Regions from separate parts of the Streptomyces sp. NPDC054813 genome, predicted to be linked through region 2. Evidence: riboswitches for the same ligand, from Rfam matches in the RefSeq annotation. Region 2 holds a riboswitch; the other holds the start of a gene.
What was found. Region 2 has a riboswitch for ZMP and ZTP ahead of ACWGJB_RS08250 (glycine hydroxymethyltransferase). Riboswitches for the same ligand answer to the same signal wherever they lie in the genome.
Positions count from the first base shown of each region.

Region 1: it holds a riboswitch for ZMP and ZTP, as region 2 does, so the genes downstream of both, ACWGJB_RS21905 (bifunctional 5,10-methylenetetrahydrofolate dehydrogenase/5,10-methenyltetrahydrofolate cyclohydrolase) here and ACWGJB_RS08250 (glycine hydroxymethyltransferase) in region 2, are expected to answer to the same signal.

Region 1 is NZ_JBSHAF010000010.1:175,210-183,812, reverse strand. It holds gene ACWGJB_RS21915 (RNA polymerase sigma factor) at 1-112, shown strand, start outside; gene ACWGJB_RS21910 (CU044_5270 family protein) at 105-1,082, shown strand; gene ACWGJB_RS21905 (bifunctional 5,10-methylenetetrahydrofolate dehydrogenase/5,10-methenyltetrahydrofolate cyclohydrolase) at 1,083-1,931, opposite strand; ZMP/ZTP riboswitch at 1,958-2,040, opposite strand; gene ACWGJB_RS21900 (hypothetical protein) at 2,058-2,225, opposite strand; gene ACWGJB_RS21895 (nuclear transport factor 2 family protein) at 2,213-2,578, opposite strand; gene ACWGJB_RS21890 (hypothetical protein) at 2,751-3,047, shown strand; gene ACWGJB_RS21885 (ABC transporter ATP-binding protein) at 3,160-4,938, opposite strand; gene ACWGJB_RS21880 (S-(hydroxymethyl)mycothiol dehydrogenase) at 5,279-6,367, shown strand; gene ACWGJB_RS21875 (MBL fold metallo-hydrolase) at 6,367-6,996, shown strand; gene ACWGJB_RS21870 (hypothetical protein) at 7,112-7,639, opposite strand; gene ACWGJB_RS21865 (SDR family NAD(P)-dependent oxidoreductase) at 7,690-8,508, shown strand; gene ACWGJB_RS21860 (pyridoxal phosphate-dependent decarboxylase family protein) at 8,494-8,603, opposite strand, start outside.
Region 2 is NZ_JBSHAF010000003.1:451,216-459,818, forward strand. It holds gene ACWGJB_RS08215 (helix-turn-helix domain-containing protein) at 43-264, opposite strand; gene ACWGJB_RS08220 (DUF2975 domain-containing protein) at 264-755, opposite strand; gene ACWGJB_RS08225 (DMT family transporter) at 823-1,650, opposite strand; partial or broken gene ACWGJB_RS08230 (hydrolase) at 1,765-2,691, opposite strand; gene ACWGJB_RS08235 (hypothetical protein) at 3,028-3,378, shown strand; gene ACWGJB_RS08240 (glutathionylspermidine synthase family protein) at 3,386-4,594, shown strand; gene rocD (ornithine--oxo-acid transaminase) at 4,716-5,921, opposite strand; ZMP/ZTP riboswitch at 6,025-6,114, shown strand; gene ACWGJB_RS08250 (glycine hydroxymethyltransferase) at 6,147-7,601, shown strand; gene trpS (tryptophan--tRNA ligase) at 7,742-8,603, shown strand, end outside.

The DNA.
Region 1 (8,603 bases), on a different contig from region 2:
CCGGGCGGCCGCGATGCGGCTGCACCGCGCCCGCCGCCGGCTCAGAGCCGAGATCGACCGACTGCGACCCCCTGCCGCCGAGGCTCTTTCCGAGGAACACCGCCATGGCTGACGAACTCGATCTGCTGCGCGCCGCCGACCCGGTACCCGCCGACGGCCCCCACTTCGGCGACGGCCCCCTGGACCACACCGCCGAACGGCACCTCGCCCGATTGCTGCACGACGCTCCGCACCCCTGGCGCCGGACCCGGCCGCGACTGGTGTGGTCGCTCGCCGCGGCCCTCGTCGCCGTGGCCACCGCCCTGACCGTGCTGCTCGGCGGTCCCGCCGGCACTCCCGCGGTCGCCGCACCCCGGCCGCTGGCCGTCCGCGCCCACTCCACCCCCGTACCACTCGCCGAGGTCGCGAAGCTGGCCGCTGTCGCGGCCCAGGACGGGTCCCCGGCGCTGCGCCAGGGCACCCACGTGCAGTCCTGGAGCCTCGGCATGAGCGACGGCAGGCCGCCGGTCACGCTGCCGGAGGAGCGGGTGGTGCGCTGGGCCGCGGACGGCAGCCATACCGAGGTGGTCGTGGCGACCGACCCGTCCCACCCCGGCCGCCCGGTCCTCACCGACGACGGTGACCGGTCGCGGCTGGTCGAGGACGGCCATGTGCTCAGCCGGCGGACCTTCCCGCCGATGTGGGGCGACGCCCCGCCGTTCGGCACACCCCCGCACGACCCGGCGAAACTGCGCACCTACCTGACCGAGCTGATCTACAGCCACACCCTCACCACGTCGGAACTCCTGGACGCCTCCCGCGAGCTGCTCGACAACTGGACGCTCGGCGCCCGGGAGTCGGCCGCCCTGGCCCGCCTCCTCGCCGACGCCAAGGGGCTGCGCCCGGCCGGCCAGGTCACCGACCGGCTCGGCCGCACCGGGCAGGCGTACGTCCACGACGAGGCCTCGGGCGCCCGGCGGATGCTGATCCTGGACCCGGCCACCGGTGCCGTACTCGGCCTGGAGACCACGTTCACCCGGGGCGACCCCGAGTACGGCGTGCGGGCCGGTGACGTCATGGAGTACAGCGCCTGGATGCGCTGATCACACCCCGAGCTGCCGGGCGGCCGCGGTGACCGTCTGCTCCAGCAGCACGGCGATGGTCATCGGGCCGACCCCGCCCGGCACCGGCGTGATCAGCGAGGCCCGTTCGACGGCGGTGTCGAAGTCGACGTCACCGACGTTCCCCTCGTTGTAGCCCGCGTCGAGCACGACCGCGCCCGGCCTGATGTCCTGGCCCCGGATCAGCCGGGGCCGGCCGACGGCGGCGACCACGATGTCGGCCTCGCGAACGGCCGCCGACAGGTCCCGGGTGCGGGAGTGGCAGTAGGTGACGGTGGCGTCGCGGGCGAGCAGCAGCATGCCGGCCGGCTTGCCCAGGATCGCGCTGCGGCCGACGACCACCGCCCGCTTCCCGGCCGGGTCGACGTCGTACGCGTCGAGCAGCCGCAGGATGCCGCCGGGCGTGCAGGAGACGAAGCCCGGCAGGCCGAAGCTCATCGTCGCGAACGACGCGAAGGTCACGCCGTCGACGTCCTTCTCCGGCGCGATCGCCTCGAACGCCGCCCGCTCGTCGATGTGTTCGCCGACCGGGTGCTGGAGCAGGATGCCGTGCACCGCCGGGTCGGCCGACAACTCCCGCAGCGTGCCGACGAGTTCCCCGGTGGTCGTGGTGGCGGGCAGTGCCACGTGCCGGGAGGCGATGCCGGCCTTGCGGCTGCGGTTCTGCTTCATCCGGACATAGGTGACGGAGGCCGGGTCCTCGCCGACCAGCACGGTCGCCAGGCACGGCGTGGTGCCGGTGCGTGCGGTGAACTCGGCGGCCCGCTGCGCGGTCTGCTCGACGATCCGGCGGGCGACGGCGGTTCCGTCCATGAGACGGGCATGGGTCATGCGGCACACTCCTGAGCTGGTCAGACCTTGATCGCCCAGGCGCACGGCATCGACAGTGCGGGCCGCTCCACGGTGGTGCTCCACCTCAGCGCCAGTCACGGCCCGCGCCCAGCGTAACCGAGGTGCTCAGCGTTTCCCACGGCGGTGCGCCGCCCGCAGGGCCGTCCGCAGCAGCACGACGGACGCGCGCGGAGGCGTGCGGCGGCTGTGCCCCAGTCCGGCCCGTGCCGAGAAGGTCCAGGTCAGCCGCGCGCTGACCTGGACCCTCGCGGTCCTTCCGGCTACTCGTCCCATGCCTGGATCATGATCTGTTCGGCGATCTTGCCGTCGCGCAGCGTGATCATCGACTCGGCGAGCACCCGGACGCCGTCCGCGTACTCGCACGACTCGCTGTAGGCGGCCTGGTCGCCCTGCACGATGCACTGGTCCAGCTTGTGCGTCATGTCCCGGCTGTAGACGTCGTCCAGCATCGCGGCTATGTCCCTGCGGCCGTGCAGGACTTTGGGGTGGCTGGGCTGGGCGGTGCGGTCGACGATACGGATCTCCGCGTCGTCCGTGTAGAGCGCCAGCAGGGTGTTCCCCGTGTTTCCCTCTACGGCCCGGCGCAGCGTGGCGGTGTCGAACGTGGAGCCTGTCGCGGTGCCCATGATGACCTCCTGCGGGAGCCCGCGACCCGATGCGGAGCGGGCCGCGACAGCCCCACCTTCGAGCCTCCTCCGCCCCGCCGGGCTCGGCAAGCGCAGGCCGGGCGCTCCGCCTGACGGGTGAGGGGGACCGGCTGCCCGTGTCCGGCCCGGCGCCCGGGCCGTTGCTGGAGACATGATCTCAACACGACGTATCGTCGCCGCCGTCGGCCTCGCCGTCGGGGTCACCGGCCTCGCCGCACCCATGGCGAACGCGGCCGATGCGAGCGCACCGCACCCCGGGAAGCTCACCGCGCTCGGCGTGCTCGACTCGGTCTCCCGCAGCGGCATCCCGGCGGAGTACCAGGGCCAGATCCCCAAGGTCTCGGAGCAGGTGCAGGGGCTGAACGGAGTCCACAAACTGAGCGAACTGCACCAGATCACCGACCTGGCGGCGCCGGCCATGGGACTGGTGCCGGGCATCGAGTACTGACCCACGCCCCACCCCGAGGGCCGTCCCGGAAAATGGGGCGGCCCTTCGTCGTACTCGGTGCCCGGCGGCCGACTACCGGGCGCTCGGTGCCCGGCGCCCAGGAACCGCGTGCTCAGTGCTCGGCGGCCAGGAACTGCGTCGCCGCCAGCTCCGCGTAGAGCGGGTCCGCCGCCACCAGCTCCCGGTGGGTGCCCACCGCGCGGACCCGGCCCGTGTCCATCACCACGATCCGGTCGGCCATCGTCACCGTCGACAAGCGGTGCGCGACCACCAGTACCGTGGTCGACCGTGCCACATCGGCGACGGTGTCCCTGAGGGCCGCCTCGTTCACCGCGTCCAACTGCGAGGTCGCCTCGTCCAGGAGCAGCAGCCGGGGCCGGCGCAGCAACGCCCGGGCGATCGCGACCCGTTGCCGCTCGCCGCCCGACAGCTTGGTCCCGCGGTGCCCGACCAGCGTCTCCAGGCCCTGCGGCAGCCGCGCCACCAGACCGTCCAGCCGGGTCGTCTTCAGCACCCGCGTCACCGCGTCCTCGCCCGCCTCCGGATTGCCGAGCAGCAGATTGTCCTTCAACGACCCGGACAGCACGGGGGCGTCCTGCTCGACGTATCCGATGGCCGAGCGCAACAGGGGCAGTTCCCAGTCGGGGAGCGGACGGCCGTCGAGGGTGATGGCGCCGGACTCCGGGTCGTAGAACCGTTCGATCAGGGAGAAGACGGTGGTCTTGCCGGCGCCGGACGGGCCGACGAACGCTGTCATGCCCCGGGCGGGTATCGCGAAGCTGACCCCGTGGTGGACGTACGGCAGGTCGTCGGCGTAGCGGAACCGTACGTCGGTGAAGGTGAGGGCGGCCGGTTCGGCGCCGGCGGACGGCAACTCGGCGGGCTGGGCGGGGGGTTCGGAGGGCAGTTGCAGTGCCTCCTGGATCCGGGCGAGCGCGCCGGCGCCGGTCTGGTACTGCGTGACCGCGCCGACGACCTGCTGGATCGGCGACATCAGGTAGAAGACGTACAGCAGGAACGCCACCAGCGTGCCGATGCCGATCGCGCCGGTCGCCACCCGCGCCCCGCCCACCGCCAGGACCGTGATGAACGCCAGCTGCATCGCGAGCCCCGCCGTGTTGCCCGCCGCGGCCGACCACTTGGCGGCCCGCACGCTCTGCCGCCAGGACTCCTCGGCGGCCTCGTGCAGCGCACGCTCCTCACGGTGCTCGGCGCCCGACGCCTTCACGGTGCGCAGCGCGCCCAGCACCCGCTCCAGCGAGGCCCCCATCACCCCGACCGCGTCCTGTGCCCGCCGGCTCGCCCGGTTGATGCGCGGCACGATGGTGCCGAGCACCATGCCCGCCCCGGCGATCACCGCGAGTGTGACACCCAGCAGCACGGGGTCGACCACCCCCATCATCACCACGGTGGCGACCAGGGTGAGCCCGCCGGTGCCGAGCGCAACCAGTGAGTCCGTGGTGACCTCGCGCAGCAGGGTGGTGTCCGAGGTGATCCGCGCCATCAGGTCACCGGGTTCGGTGCGGTCCACGGCGGTGATCCGCAGCCGCAGCAGGTACGACGACAGGGTGCGCCGGGCTCCCAGCACCACCGATTCGGCGGTGCGCCGCAGCACGTACGAACCCAGGGCGCCCAGCACGGTGTTGGTGACCACCAGACCCGCCATCGCGAGCAACTTCCCGCTGATGGAACGGTCGTGGGAGAGGTCCTCGATCAACCCCCGCGCCACCAGCGGCAGCAGCAGCCCGGTCGCCCCGGTCAGCAGCGAGAGCACCGCACCCGCCAACAGGGCCCAGCGGTGCGGCCGTACATAGGAGAGGAGCAGCCGGAACGCGGACGGACCGGTGCGGTCTCCCGTCCGTCGCGGCGAAACTGCGTCTGCGGTGGTCACGGTGCTCCTCGTCCGGACGGTGGGCGGCGCACCAAGGCTACGTCGGCCCGCTCCGGCCCCGGGGCCCGGTCACCTACGGGCGGAACCGGTCCTCGCCGGGGTCGCGTCCAGGTCGGCCGGCCCGGACGACGTGCTCGGCGAGGATCGCCCGGACGTTCTCGGCGCTCTGCCGGTCTCGGCTAATTACCCCCCAGGGGTATATGGCGCACGCCGGCCGCTGGGAATACGGTGCCCGGCGGGAAAGATCCGCAATGATCGACGTGCTCCGTGCCGTTACCGAGCGGTCACGCGTAGGGTCGGAAGACAGGCACGTCAGCACAGCGACGAAAGGGTCAGGTCCATGGCGCAGGAAGTACGCGGCGTGATCGCACCGGGCAAGGACGAGCCGGTGCGGGTCGAGACGATCGTGGTGCCGGACCCGGGGCCGGGCGAAGCCGTCGTACAGGTACAGGCCTGCGGGGTCTGTCACACCGACCTGCACTACAAACTGGGCGGAATCAACGACGAGTTCCCGTTCCTGCTCGGCCACGAGGCCGCCGGTGTGGTGGAGTCGGTCGGCGCGGGTGTCACGGACGTGGCGCCCGGGGACTTCGTGATCCTCAACTGGCGTGCCGTGTGCGGGAACTGCCGGGCCTGTCTGCGCGGCCGCCCCTGGTACTGCTTCAACACCCACAACGCCGAGCAGAAGATGACCCTCGCCTCGACCGGCCAGGAGCTGTCCCCGGCGCTCGGCATCGGGGCCTTCGCCGAGAAGACGCTGGTCGCCGCCGGACAGTGCACCAAGGTCGACCCCGCCGTCTCCCCGGCGGTCGCCGGACTGCTCGGTTGCGGGGTGATGGCCGGCATCGGCGCCGCGATCAACACGGGCAACGTCGGACGGGGCGACTCGGTCGCCGTGATCGGCTGCGGCGGGGTCGGCGACGCGGCGATCGCCGGGTCCCGGCTGGCGGGCGCCGCGAAGATCATCGCCGTCGACATCGACGACCGGAAACTGGAGACGGCGCGCACCCTGGGCGCCACCCACACGATCAACTCGCGCGAGAGCGACCCCATCGAGGCGGTCCGGGAGCTGACCGGCGGCTTCGGCGCCGACGTCGTCATCGAGGCGGTCGGCCGCCCCGAGACCTACCGGCAGGCCTTCTACGCCCGCGACCTCGCCGGGACGGTCGTCCTCGTCGGCGTACCGACCCCCGAGATGAAGCTCGAACTGCCGCTCCTTGACGTCTTCGGCCGGGGCGGCGCGCTCAAGTCCAGCTGGTACGGCGACTGCCTGCCCTCCCGGGACTTCCCCATGCTGATCGACCTGCACCTGCAGGACCGGCTGCCGCTGGACGCCTTCGTCACCGAGACCATCCAGCTCGACGAGGTGGAGAAGGCGTTCGACCGGATGCACCAGGGCGACGTGCTGCGTTCGGTGGTGGTGCTGTGATGACCACGCGCATCGAACGCGTCGTCACCTCCGGGCAGTTCACCCTCGACGGCGGCACCTGGGACGTCGAGAACAACGTCTGGATCATCGGCGACGAACGCGAAGTGATCGTCATCGATGCCGCCCACGACGCCCAGGCCATCGCCGAGGCGGTCGAGGACCGGGTCCTGAAGGCCATCGTCTGCACCCACGCCCACAACGACCACATCGACGCCGCGCCCGCCCTCGCGGACCTGACCGGTGCCAAGATCTGGCTGCACCCCGACGACCTGCCGCTGTGGAAGCTCACCCACCCCGACCGCGACCCCGACAACCACCTGTCCGACGGGCTGGTCATCGAGGCGGCCGGCGCCGACCTGACCGTCCTGCACACGCCCGGCCACGCGCCCGGTGCCGTCTGCCTGTACGAGCCCGGCCTGGCCACCGTCTTCACCGGTGACACCCTCTTCCAGGGCGGCCCCGGCGCGACCGGACGGTCGTACTCCCACTTCCCGACGATCATCGACTCCATCCGGGACAAGCTGCTCACCCTCCCGCCGGAGACGAAGGTCCTGACCGGACACGGCGAGTCGACCACCATCGGCACCGAAGCCCCCCATCTGGCGGAGTGGATCACCCGCGGCCACTGACGCCGGGACAAGGCGACAGAGGATGTCAGGCTTCCGCGCGACCCTCGACGAAGACCACGAGGGACCACGCGCCGGAGGCCTGACCTGCCGGACCGTTCGACGGACCGGCAGGTGACTACGCCTCCGCCGGCGGCAGGCGTCCGGAGTGACCGGGCGGCAACGCCAGGTCCTCGCGGACGGCCGCGTAGAAGTCGTCGCGGCCGTCGCGCTGCCGCTCCAGCAGGATCCGCCACGCCTCGGGATCCCGCCGCTCCTCCCGCAGGAACCGCTCCATCGCCATGACCGCGAGCACCCACTCCTGGCCCTTCGCGACCACGGTCGGGCTGCCCAGCATGATGAGCTTCTCGCCGTACGGATCACGGGCCAACTGGGCAGCGGCCAGCAGGGGTTCGGCCTCCTGCGGGGAGAGCGGGTGGGGATGCGGGTCGTTGCCCAGATGTGCGGCCACCCGGTAGTCGACGGAGACGGTCCTCTTCAACGCCTGCGCCCACTCCGCGTACACGGTCAGCCGGCGCTCGTCCCAGCGCGCCTCCTGTTCCCGCCGGAACCGCACCCGGTCACCCCGCACCACGGCGAGATACGAACCGAGCGCACCGATCACGACGCCCATGAGGGCCGGGAGTTGCTGCAAGAACGCGGACATGCCCGCACGCTATCTGTCCTGTTGATCCCTTGGCCCGTACGGTCGTTGCCATGACCGGACTCAATCGCTTTGCGGGACACGGGGTTCTCGTCACGGGCGCGGCGCGCGGCATCGGCGCGGCCGTCGCCCGGCGGCTGGCCGAGGAGGGCGCACGGGTGCTGGCGACCGACCGGGACCTGCCGGAGGCGGAGCGGACGGCGGCCGCACTGCGCGAACAGGGGCTGGCGGTCCAGGCGTTCGGCTGCGACGTGGCCGACCGCGACTCCGTGGCGGCGGCCGTCGACCGTGCCGTCGGTGCCTTCGGACGACTCGACGTGCTGGTGAACTGTGCCGCGCACTGCACCCCGGACGCCCCGCTCTTCGAGGACCAGCCGGACGACGGCTGGGACCTCGACCTCGACATCACCCTCAGCGGCGTGCACCGCTGCTGCCGGGCCGCCCTGCCGCACCTGGCCGCTTCCGGGCGGGGCGCCGTCGTCACCATCGGCTCCGTCAACGCCGGGGCCGACTTCGGCAACCACGCCTACAGCGCCGCCAAGGCCGGCCTCGGCTCGCTGACCCGCACGCTGGCCGGGCACGCCGCCGCGCGCGGGGTCCGGTTCAACCTGGTGGAGCCGGGCACGGTCCGCACCTCGGCCTGGGCGGGACGGGAGGACGAACTCGACGCCCTCCGGCCGCTCTACCCGCTCGGCCGGGTCGGCGAGCCGGCGGACGTCGCCGCGGCCGTCGCCTTCCTCGCCTCCGGGGACGCCGCCTGGATCACCGGCACCACGCTCCGCGTCGACGGCGGTCTCACCGCCGTCCACAGCGGCTTCCACGCGGCGCTGCGGCCGCACCGGGAGGCCCGGCATGCCTCACAGGGCGGCTGACGCCGCCGTGACCGCGGCCAGCACCCGCCGGGTGTCGTCCTCGGTGGTCCGCCAGTTGCTGAACGCCGCCCGCAGCGCCGGCACCCCGCCGTACA
Region 2 (8,603 bases):
CCTCCAGGTCGGTGGCGCGCTGGGCCCGGCGGGCCGCCGACGTCATCCGCCGGCGGCGTCCCCGGCCTCCCAGCGCAGCAGGTCGCCCGGCTGGCATTCGAGCACCTCGCAGAGGGCGGCGAGCGTCGCGAAGCGCACCGCCTTGGCGCGGCCGTTCTTGAGTACCGCCAGGTTGGCGGGCGTGATCCCCACCCGGTCCGCGAGCTCGCCCACGGACATCTTCCGCTTGGCCAGCATCACGTCGATGTCGACGGCGATCGGCATCAGATCACCTCGTCCAGCTCGGCCTGCATCTGCGCGGCTTCGACGTCGCGCGCGACGGCCTGGGCGAGCAGCATCCGCAGGACGAGCACGATGAGCGCGACCCCGAGGATGGCCAGGCCCACTCCGCCCATGATGATCGTGACGCCCGGGTCGTCCCGCTGGCCGGGCGCGTTGAGGGCGGTGACCGTGAACCACAGCAGGGCGATCGCCACGATCGCGCCGATCACCCTGTCGACGTACCGGAAGGCCGCGTCGGAGAACACGGTTCCGCGTCGCACCATCGTCACCAGCCGCCACACGCAGACCAGGGCCACCTGGGCCGACACCATGCCCAGGATCGTGATCACGCGGAATGCGGTCAGCGGGAGCGACCCGTCCTCAGGATCGTTCCCACTGGCCAGCGTCCACACCAATCCCGCCTGTACGAGCACGGTGCCGGTGAGCACCACCGCGAGCACGGCGCGCAACGCGCGCACTGTCAGCTTCCCCACGACCCATCCTTCCATCGACTTGCGATGGGAATCTATCGTTTCTCGATAGACGTGACAAGGGTGGGGCTCAGTCCTCCTCGACCCTCTCCGGTGCCTCCCCGAACCGGGCCAGTGCCAGCGCCCCCGCGACGGCCACGGTGAAGCCGAGCACTCCGAGCCAGGCGAGCCCCTCGCGGGTGCGGTCCCCGAGCCACACCACGCCGATGGCCGCCGGACCGATCGTCTCGCCGATCACCATCCCGGCCGTCGCCGTGGTCACCGAGCCGCGCTGCAGCGCCGAGGTCAGCAGCAGGAAGGCGCCGCCACCGCCGACGAGCAGTGCGTAGGCGGCCGGGTTCGTGAGCAGCCCGCCCGGCCACAGGGTGTCGATGAGCCGCACCGACACCTCCACCACCCCGAAACCGAACCCCGCTCCGAGGCCCAGCAGCAGCGCCCGCCACCGCCCGGACAGCCGACCGCCGACGAGCCCGAGCAGCAGCACGCCCACCGCGGTCGCGAGCATCGCGTACTTCAGGGCGTCGGACCCGGCCCGGTCGCCCTCCGGCCCCGACGCCAGCCCCAGCATCGCGAGTCCCGCGCACACCACCCCCACCGCGCCCCACTCCAGCCCGCTCAGCCGCACCCGCAGCAGCCGGGCGGCGACCACCGCGGTCACCGCGAGGCTGGACGCCAGCGCCGCGCTCACCGCGTAGATGGGGAGCGACCGCAGCGCCAGGATCTGGAACACGAACCCCAGCCCGTCCAGCCCCAGCCCGACGAGGTACCGCCACTGCCGGACCGCCCGCAACAGCAGCGCGGCCTCACCGCCCGTACCGTCACCGGCCGCCCGGGCGGCCATCGCCTGCAGAACCGTCGCGGTACCGAAGCAGAGCGCCGCGGCGAGCGCGCACACCATTCCAAAGAGCACAAAGGGACTGTAGGGGAGGGGGTGAGGAGCGAAGTGATCGGGGGGAAGGCGGGCGGCGGGCCCGGGGCGGTACCCGGACCCGCCGCCGCACCCGGTGCGTCAGCTGGCGCCGGCCAGCCAGGCGGTGGCGTTGAGGGCGAGCGCGGCGTTGGTGGCGCCGCTGTCGTTCCAGCCGTCGTACAGCGTGTTGCCGGACTGGCCGGTGCCGTCGTCGACGGGCGAGCTGTCACCCCAGAAGGCGACCCGCCCGCTGCCGTAGGCGGACGTCAGGAAGAAGGCGCCCGTGTTGCCGGAGTAACCGCTGCGGTACACCAGCCCCTTGACGTTCGCGTTGTCGGCGGGCTTGAGGGTCGCCGTGGTCCCGTCGGCGATCAGGCTCTTGGTGACCGTGCCGAAGCCGCCGTGCAGGACGGCGTCGCCGCTGTCGCTGACGGCCTTCAGGTAGCCCGAGCCGATGTCGAGGGAGTCGATCGAGAAGCCGAACGGGTCGGTCGAGTCGACGCTGTTGTTCGTCATCAGGTCGTTGAGGATCTCGACCGCGTCGTAGCCGTCGTTGTTGCGGTCGGCGCCGGTGTGATCGGAGATCATGAACAGTCCGCCGCCGGCCTTCACGAAGTTCATGATCGCCGTCTTCTCGGCGGTGGTGAACTTGGTGTTGGGCTCGGGCAGCACCAGTGCGTCGAACTTCGACAGGTCGGTCGAGGACGAGCCGCCGTACGTCAGCGCACTGGTGGCCGTCTTCAGGCTGTAGTCGCCGGTCTGCTGCAGGGCGACGCCCCACGAGGACAGCGCGCCGGTCCAGTCCGTCTCGTCGGACGGGGAGGAGTCCTCGGAGAGCGGGTCGGGCTTGCTGGTGGAGATGATCCAGTCCGCGTTGCCGGCCTCCTCGGCGTGGCCGTCGTCGAACAGGACGCGGTAGGTGGCGGCGGCATGGGCGGGGGCGGCCTGGAGCGCGGCTCCTGCGGTGAGCAGGCCGAGCACGGTCAGGGCCGCGGTGAGCGTGCGGCGCGAGGTGGCGAAGCCGGGCATCTGTCATTCCTCCATCGGTGGGGGGTGCGAGAGGGATGGCGGTGCGGGTGCTGCGGCGGTTGTCTCTGCGCGCGTGGACACGGATGTGGTTCTGTGGGGTGGTCCGTGGTTCTGCGCGCGTAGAGTTCGAAGTTGATCGTTCACCTACGAACAGCTGGACGGTACCCGTGGCGCCCGGTGCGGCGGCAGGACTCCCGGCGGCTTCACATGAATTTCTTACCAGGACATGACAAGCCGGGGTGGCTGGGTCCGTTCGTCTAAGCTGTCGCCGGACACCCGGCCGACGACCACTCGACTGCCGTCGGCCCACCGCACGCCACACGGGGGAACACGAACATGGCTGACGCACGCCGACAACTCCGCTCGGGCACGGTGATCCTCGGCGGCATGGGCCTTCTGGCCGCCGCTCTCACCGCCTGCTCCTCCGACCCCGACAAGCGCTGCGTCGACCGCGACAGCTACACCGCCACCAAGGGCTACCAGGTCGTCTCCGACAAGAACTGCGGCTCCACCAAGGCCGCCGTCAACGGCGTCTACTACTACGGCGGCAGGAAGAAGAGCGGCTGGGTCAGCGGCGGCTCGTTCACCAAGCCGGGCAAGGGCTCCGGCGGCTCGTCCAGCGGCGGCCACAGCGTCCACCGCGGCGGGTTCGGGCACGGCAGCGGCCACGGCAGCTCCGGCGGCTGACCCCGCGATGGAGCGCCGTACCGTCACACCCCGCCCCGGCTGGCAGCGGACCGTCGAGGAACAGGGCCTGATCTACCCCCTCACCCGCCATCCCGACGGCGTCCTGCGCCCGTACTGGGACGAGAGCGCGTACTACGTCTTCACCCTGGAGGAAGTGGAGGCGCTGGAGGAGGTGGTCGAGGAGCTGCACGCCATGTGTCTGGCCGCGGCCGGCCACATCGTGGCGCAGGATCGTTTCGCCGATCTGGGCATCACCGACCCCCGGATACGCGCCGCCGTCACCGAATCCTGGCACCGCCGCTCCGAACTCCCCTCCCTCTACGGCCGCTTCGACCTCCGCCACGACGGCACCGGCCCGGCGAAACTCCTGGAGTACAACGCCGACACCCCCACCTCCCTGGTGGAGGCCGCCTCGGCCCAGTGGTTCTGGATGGAGGACCGCTTCCCGGGCGCCGACCAGTGGAACAGCCTCCACGAACGCCTCGTCGCCGCCTGGCAGCGGCAGGCCCGGCTGCTCCCGCCCGGCATGCCCCTCCACTTCGCCCACTCCTCCGCCGACGAACTCGGCGAGGACCTGATGACGGTCGCGTACCTGAAGGAGACCGCCGAGCAGGCGGGCCTGGAGACCGAGTGGATCTCCATGGAGGAGATCGGCTGGGACACCCTCTCCGGCCGCTTCGTCGACAACCGGCTCCGGTTCATCCGCAGCTGCTTCAAGCTCTACCCCTGGGAATGGCTCACGACCGACGCCTTCGCCGGCCACGTCCTCGACACCCTGGACAACGGCGGCGGCACGGGCACCACGATGTGGATAGAGCCGGCCTGGAAGATGCTCCTGAGCAACAAGGCCCTGCTGGCGATCCTCTGGGAGCTGTACCCGGGGCACCCGAACCTGCTGCCGGCCTACGTCGACGGCCCGAGGGAGCTGGCGGCCGGCAAGGGGTACGTCAGCAAGCCGCTGCTCGGCCGGGAGGGAGCCGGCGTGCGGGTGCACACGCCGGGCGCGGCGGCCGTCGTCGACGAGGTGATGCCGTCAGGCACGCGCGACGAGGCCTGCTGCTACCAGGAGCTGGCGCCCCTGCCGGCCTTCGACGGCAACCACGTGGTGCTGGGCGCGTGGGTGGTGGGGGAGGAGCCGGCGGGCCTGGGCATAAGGGAGTCGGCGGGCCTGGTGACGGACGACTACGCGCGCTTCCTGCCGCACGTGATTCTTTGAACGCCCCGCACAGGAGCACCCCGTAGGGGCGCGGGGCTGTATCGGATCTGCGGCTACCGCCGCGTGGGCGCGGCAAGCCACGACGCACCGGCACGCGCGCTCGTCTCGCGGTGGCGCCCCCTCAGGCGCTCAAAACCTCCCACAGCTGCTCGACCCCCCACTCCAGATCCTCCTCCGCCACCACCAATGGCGGAGCCACCCGCACGGTCGACCCGTGGGTGTCCTTCACCAGCACCCCCCGCTCCAACAACCGCTCCGACACCGACCGCCCCGACCCCACCCCCGGATCCACGTCCACGCCCGCCCACAGCCCCCGCCCCCGCACGGCGGTCACCCGCCCACTGCTCGCGATCTCCGCCAGCCGCCGATGCAGGACCTCCCCCAACTCGGCGGCCCGCTCCTGGTACTCACCGCTGCGCAGCATCGCGATCACCTCCAGCGCCACCGCACAGGCCAGCGGGTTCCCGCCGAAGGTGGACCCGTGCTCGCCGGGCCGGAAAACTCCCAGCACCTCGGCCTGCGCCACCACCGCCGACACCGGCAGCACCCCGCCCCCCAGCGCCTTCCCGAGGACGTACACATCCGGTACGACCCCCTCGTGCTCGCACGCGAAGGTCCGCCCGGTCCGCCCGAGCCCGGACTGGATCTCGTCCGCGACGAACAGCACGTCCCGCTCGCGCGTCAGCTCCCGCACCCCCGCCAGGTAGCCCTCCGGCGGCACGATCACCCCGGACTCGCCCTGGATCGGCTCCAGCAGCACCGCGACCGTGTTCTCGGTCAGCGCGGCCCGCATGGCCGTCAGGTCGCCGTACGGCACGATCTCGAAGCCCGGGGTGTACGGCCCGAAGTCGGCCCGTGCCTCGGGATCGGTCGAGAAGCTGATCAACGTCGTCGTACGGCCGTGGAAGTTGCCGCCGGCGACCACCACCTTCGCCCGCTCCGACGGCACCCCCTTGACCCGGTACCCCCACTTCCGGGCGGTCTTCACGGCGGTCTCCACCGCCTCCGCCCCCGTGTTCATCGGCAGCACCATCTCCATCCCGCACAGCTCCGCCAGTTCCGTGCAGAAGGCGGCGAACCGGTCGTGGTGGAAGGCGCGGGACGTCAGCGTCACCCGCTCCAGTTGCGCCTTCGCCGCCGCCACCAGCCGGGGGTGGCCGTGCCCGAAGTTCAGCGCCGAGTAGCCCGCCAGGAAGTCCAGGTACCTGCGCCCCTCCACGTCCGTCATCCACGCCCCCTCGGCAGTGGCGATCACCACCGGCAGCGGGTGGTAGGTGTGCGCGCTGTGCGCGTCGGCGGCGGCGATGAGGGCTTCCGTAGTGGTCACGGCGACTCCAGAGAACGCGGCGAGGTGTCCCCCTTACTACCCTCTGCCGCTGCCCGACTGGTGGACGCCACGGCCCCTGGGCCCGGCGTGCCGGGTAGTCTGACCAGCGGGCCGTGACTGGCGCGCTGGGATGGGACCGACCATCGGGGAGCGGCCCGCGTCTGATCGAGTGCCGTGCGCCTGGGCCGAACCGTGAACGCCGAACGCCATGTCCGGAGGTCCCGAATGTCAGACAAGTCCGCGCCCCTCTCCACCGAGTCCACCGCGTACCGCGCTGCCCTCGACGTGATCCGCGCGGTCGAGCCGCGGGTCGCCGACGCCATCGGCCAGGAGGTCCACGACCAGCGCGAGATGCTCAAGCTGATCGCCTCCGAGAACTACGCCTCCCCGGCGACCCTGCTCGCGATGGGCAACTGGTTCAGCGACAAGTACGCCGAGGGCACCGTCGGCCGCCGCTTCTACGCCGGCTGCCGCAACGTCGACACCGTCGAGGCGCTCGCCGCCGAGCACGCCCGCGAGCTGTTCGGCGCCCAGCACGCCTACGTCCAGCCGCACTCCGGCATCGACGCCAACCTGGTCGCCTTCTGGGCCGTCCTCGCCGACCGCGTCGAGGTCCCCTTCCTGGAGAAGGCGGGCGCCCGCCAGGTCAACGACCTCTCCGAGGCCGACTGGGCCGAGCTGCGGCAGGCCTTCGGCAACCAGCGGATGCTCGGCATGTCCCTGGACGCCGGCGGTCACCTCACCCACGGCTTCCGCCCGAACATCTCCGGCAAGATGTTCGACCAGCGCTCCTACGGCACCGACCCGGCGACCGGCCTGATCGACTACGAGGCGCTGCGCGCCCAGGCCCGTGAGTTCAAGCCGCTGATCCTCGTGGCCGGCTACTCCGCGTACCCCCGGCTGGTGAACTTCCGGATCATGCGGGAGATCGCCGACGAGGTCGGCGCGACCCTGATGGTCGACATGGCGCACTTCGCGGGCCTGGTCGCAGGCAAGGTCCTGACCGGTGACTTCGACCCGGTCCCGCACGCCCAGATCGTGACCACCACCACCCACAAGTCGCTGCGCGGCCCGCGCGGCGGCATGGTCCTGTGCGACGACTCCCTGAAGGACCAGGTCGACCGCGGCTGCCCGATGGTCCTCGGCGGCCCGCTCCCGCACGTCATGGCCGCCAAGGCCGTCGCCCTCGCCGAGGCCCGGCAGCCCGCCTTCCAGGACTACGCCCAGCGGATCGTCGACAACTCCCGCGCACTGGCCGAGGGCCTGACGCGCCGCGGCGCCACCCTGGTCACCGGCGGCACGGACAACCACCTCAACCTGATCGACGTCGAGTCGTCCTACGGCCTCACCGGCCGCCAGGCCGAGACGGCCCTCCTCGACTCCGGCATCGTCACCAACCGCAACGCGATCCCGGCCGACCCGAACGGAGCCTGGTACACCTCCGGCATCCGCATCGGCACCCCGGCCCTGACCACGCGCGGCCTGGGCACGGCCGAGATGGACGAGGTGGCGGCCCTGATCGACCGCGTCCTGACGGCGACCGAGCCGGGCACGACGAAGTCGGGCGCCCCGAGCAAGGCCTCCCACGTCCTGGACGAGAAGGTGTCGACGGAGATCGCCCAGCGCGCGACGGACCTGGTCGCGGGCTTCCCGCTGTACCCCGAGATCGACCTGGGCTGATCGACGCCGTCAGGGGCAGCGCCCCCTGAGGGGCGCGGGGGACTGCGCGACCAGCCACAACGGCGCCGCAGCCCCCGCGCACCGAACAACCCTCCGCCTCGGAGACCAATCCCGCCCTCACCCTCTGAGAGAATGGGGGCATGGCCTCTGATCGACCCCGCGTGCTCTCCGGCATCCAGCCCACCGCCGGCTCGTTCCACCTCGGCAACTACCTCGGCGCCGTCCGCCAGTGGGTGGCCCTCCAGGAATCCCACGACGCCTTCTACATGGTCGTCGACCTGCACGCGATCACGATCCCGCAGGACCCCGCCGACCTGCGCGCCAACACCCGCCTCGCCGCGGCCCAGCTGCTCGGCGCCGGTCTGGACCCGGACCGCTGCACCCTCTTCGTGCAGAGCCACGTCCCCGAGCACGCGCAGCTCGCCTGGGTCATGAACTGCCTCACCGGCTTCGGCGAGGCCAGCCGGATGACCCAGTTCAAGGACAAGGCGGCCAGGCAGGGCGCGGACCGCGCCAGCGTCGGCCTGTTCACGTACCCGATCCTCCAGGTCGCCGACATCCTGCTCTACCAGGCCAACGAGGTGCCCGTCGGCGAGGACCAGCGCCAGCACGTCGAGCTCACCCGCGACCTCGCCGAGCGCTTCAACGGCCGCTTCGGCGAGACCTTCGTGATCCCGAAGCCGTACATCCTCAAGGAGACGGCGAAGATCTACGACCTCCAGGACCCGTCGATCAAGATGAGCAAGTCGGCGTCCACGCCGAAGGGCCTCATCAACCTCCTCGACGAGCCGAAGACGACGGCCAAGAAGGTCAAGAGCGCGGTCACCGACACCGACACGGTCATCCGCTACGACGTGGCGGACAAGCCGGGCGTCAGCAACCTCCTCACCATCTACTCCACCCTCACCGGCAAGTCGGTCGCCGAGCTGGAGCAGGAGTACGAGGGCAAGATGTACGGCGCGCTCAAGACGGACCTCGCCGACGTCATGGTCGACTTCGTGA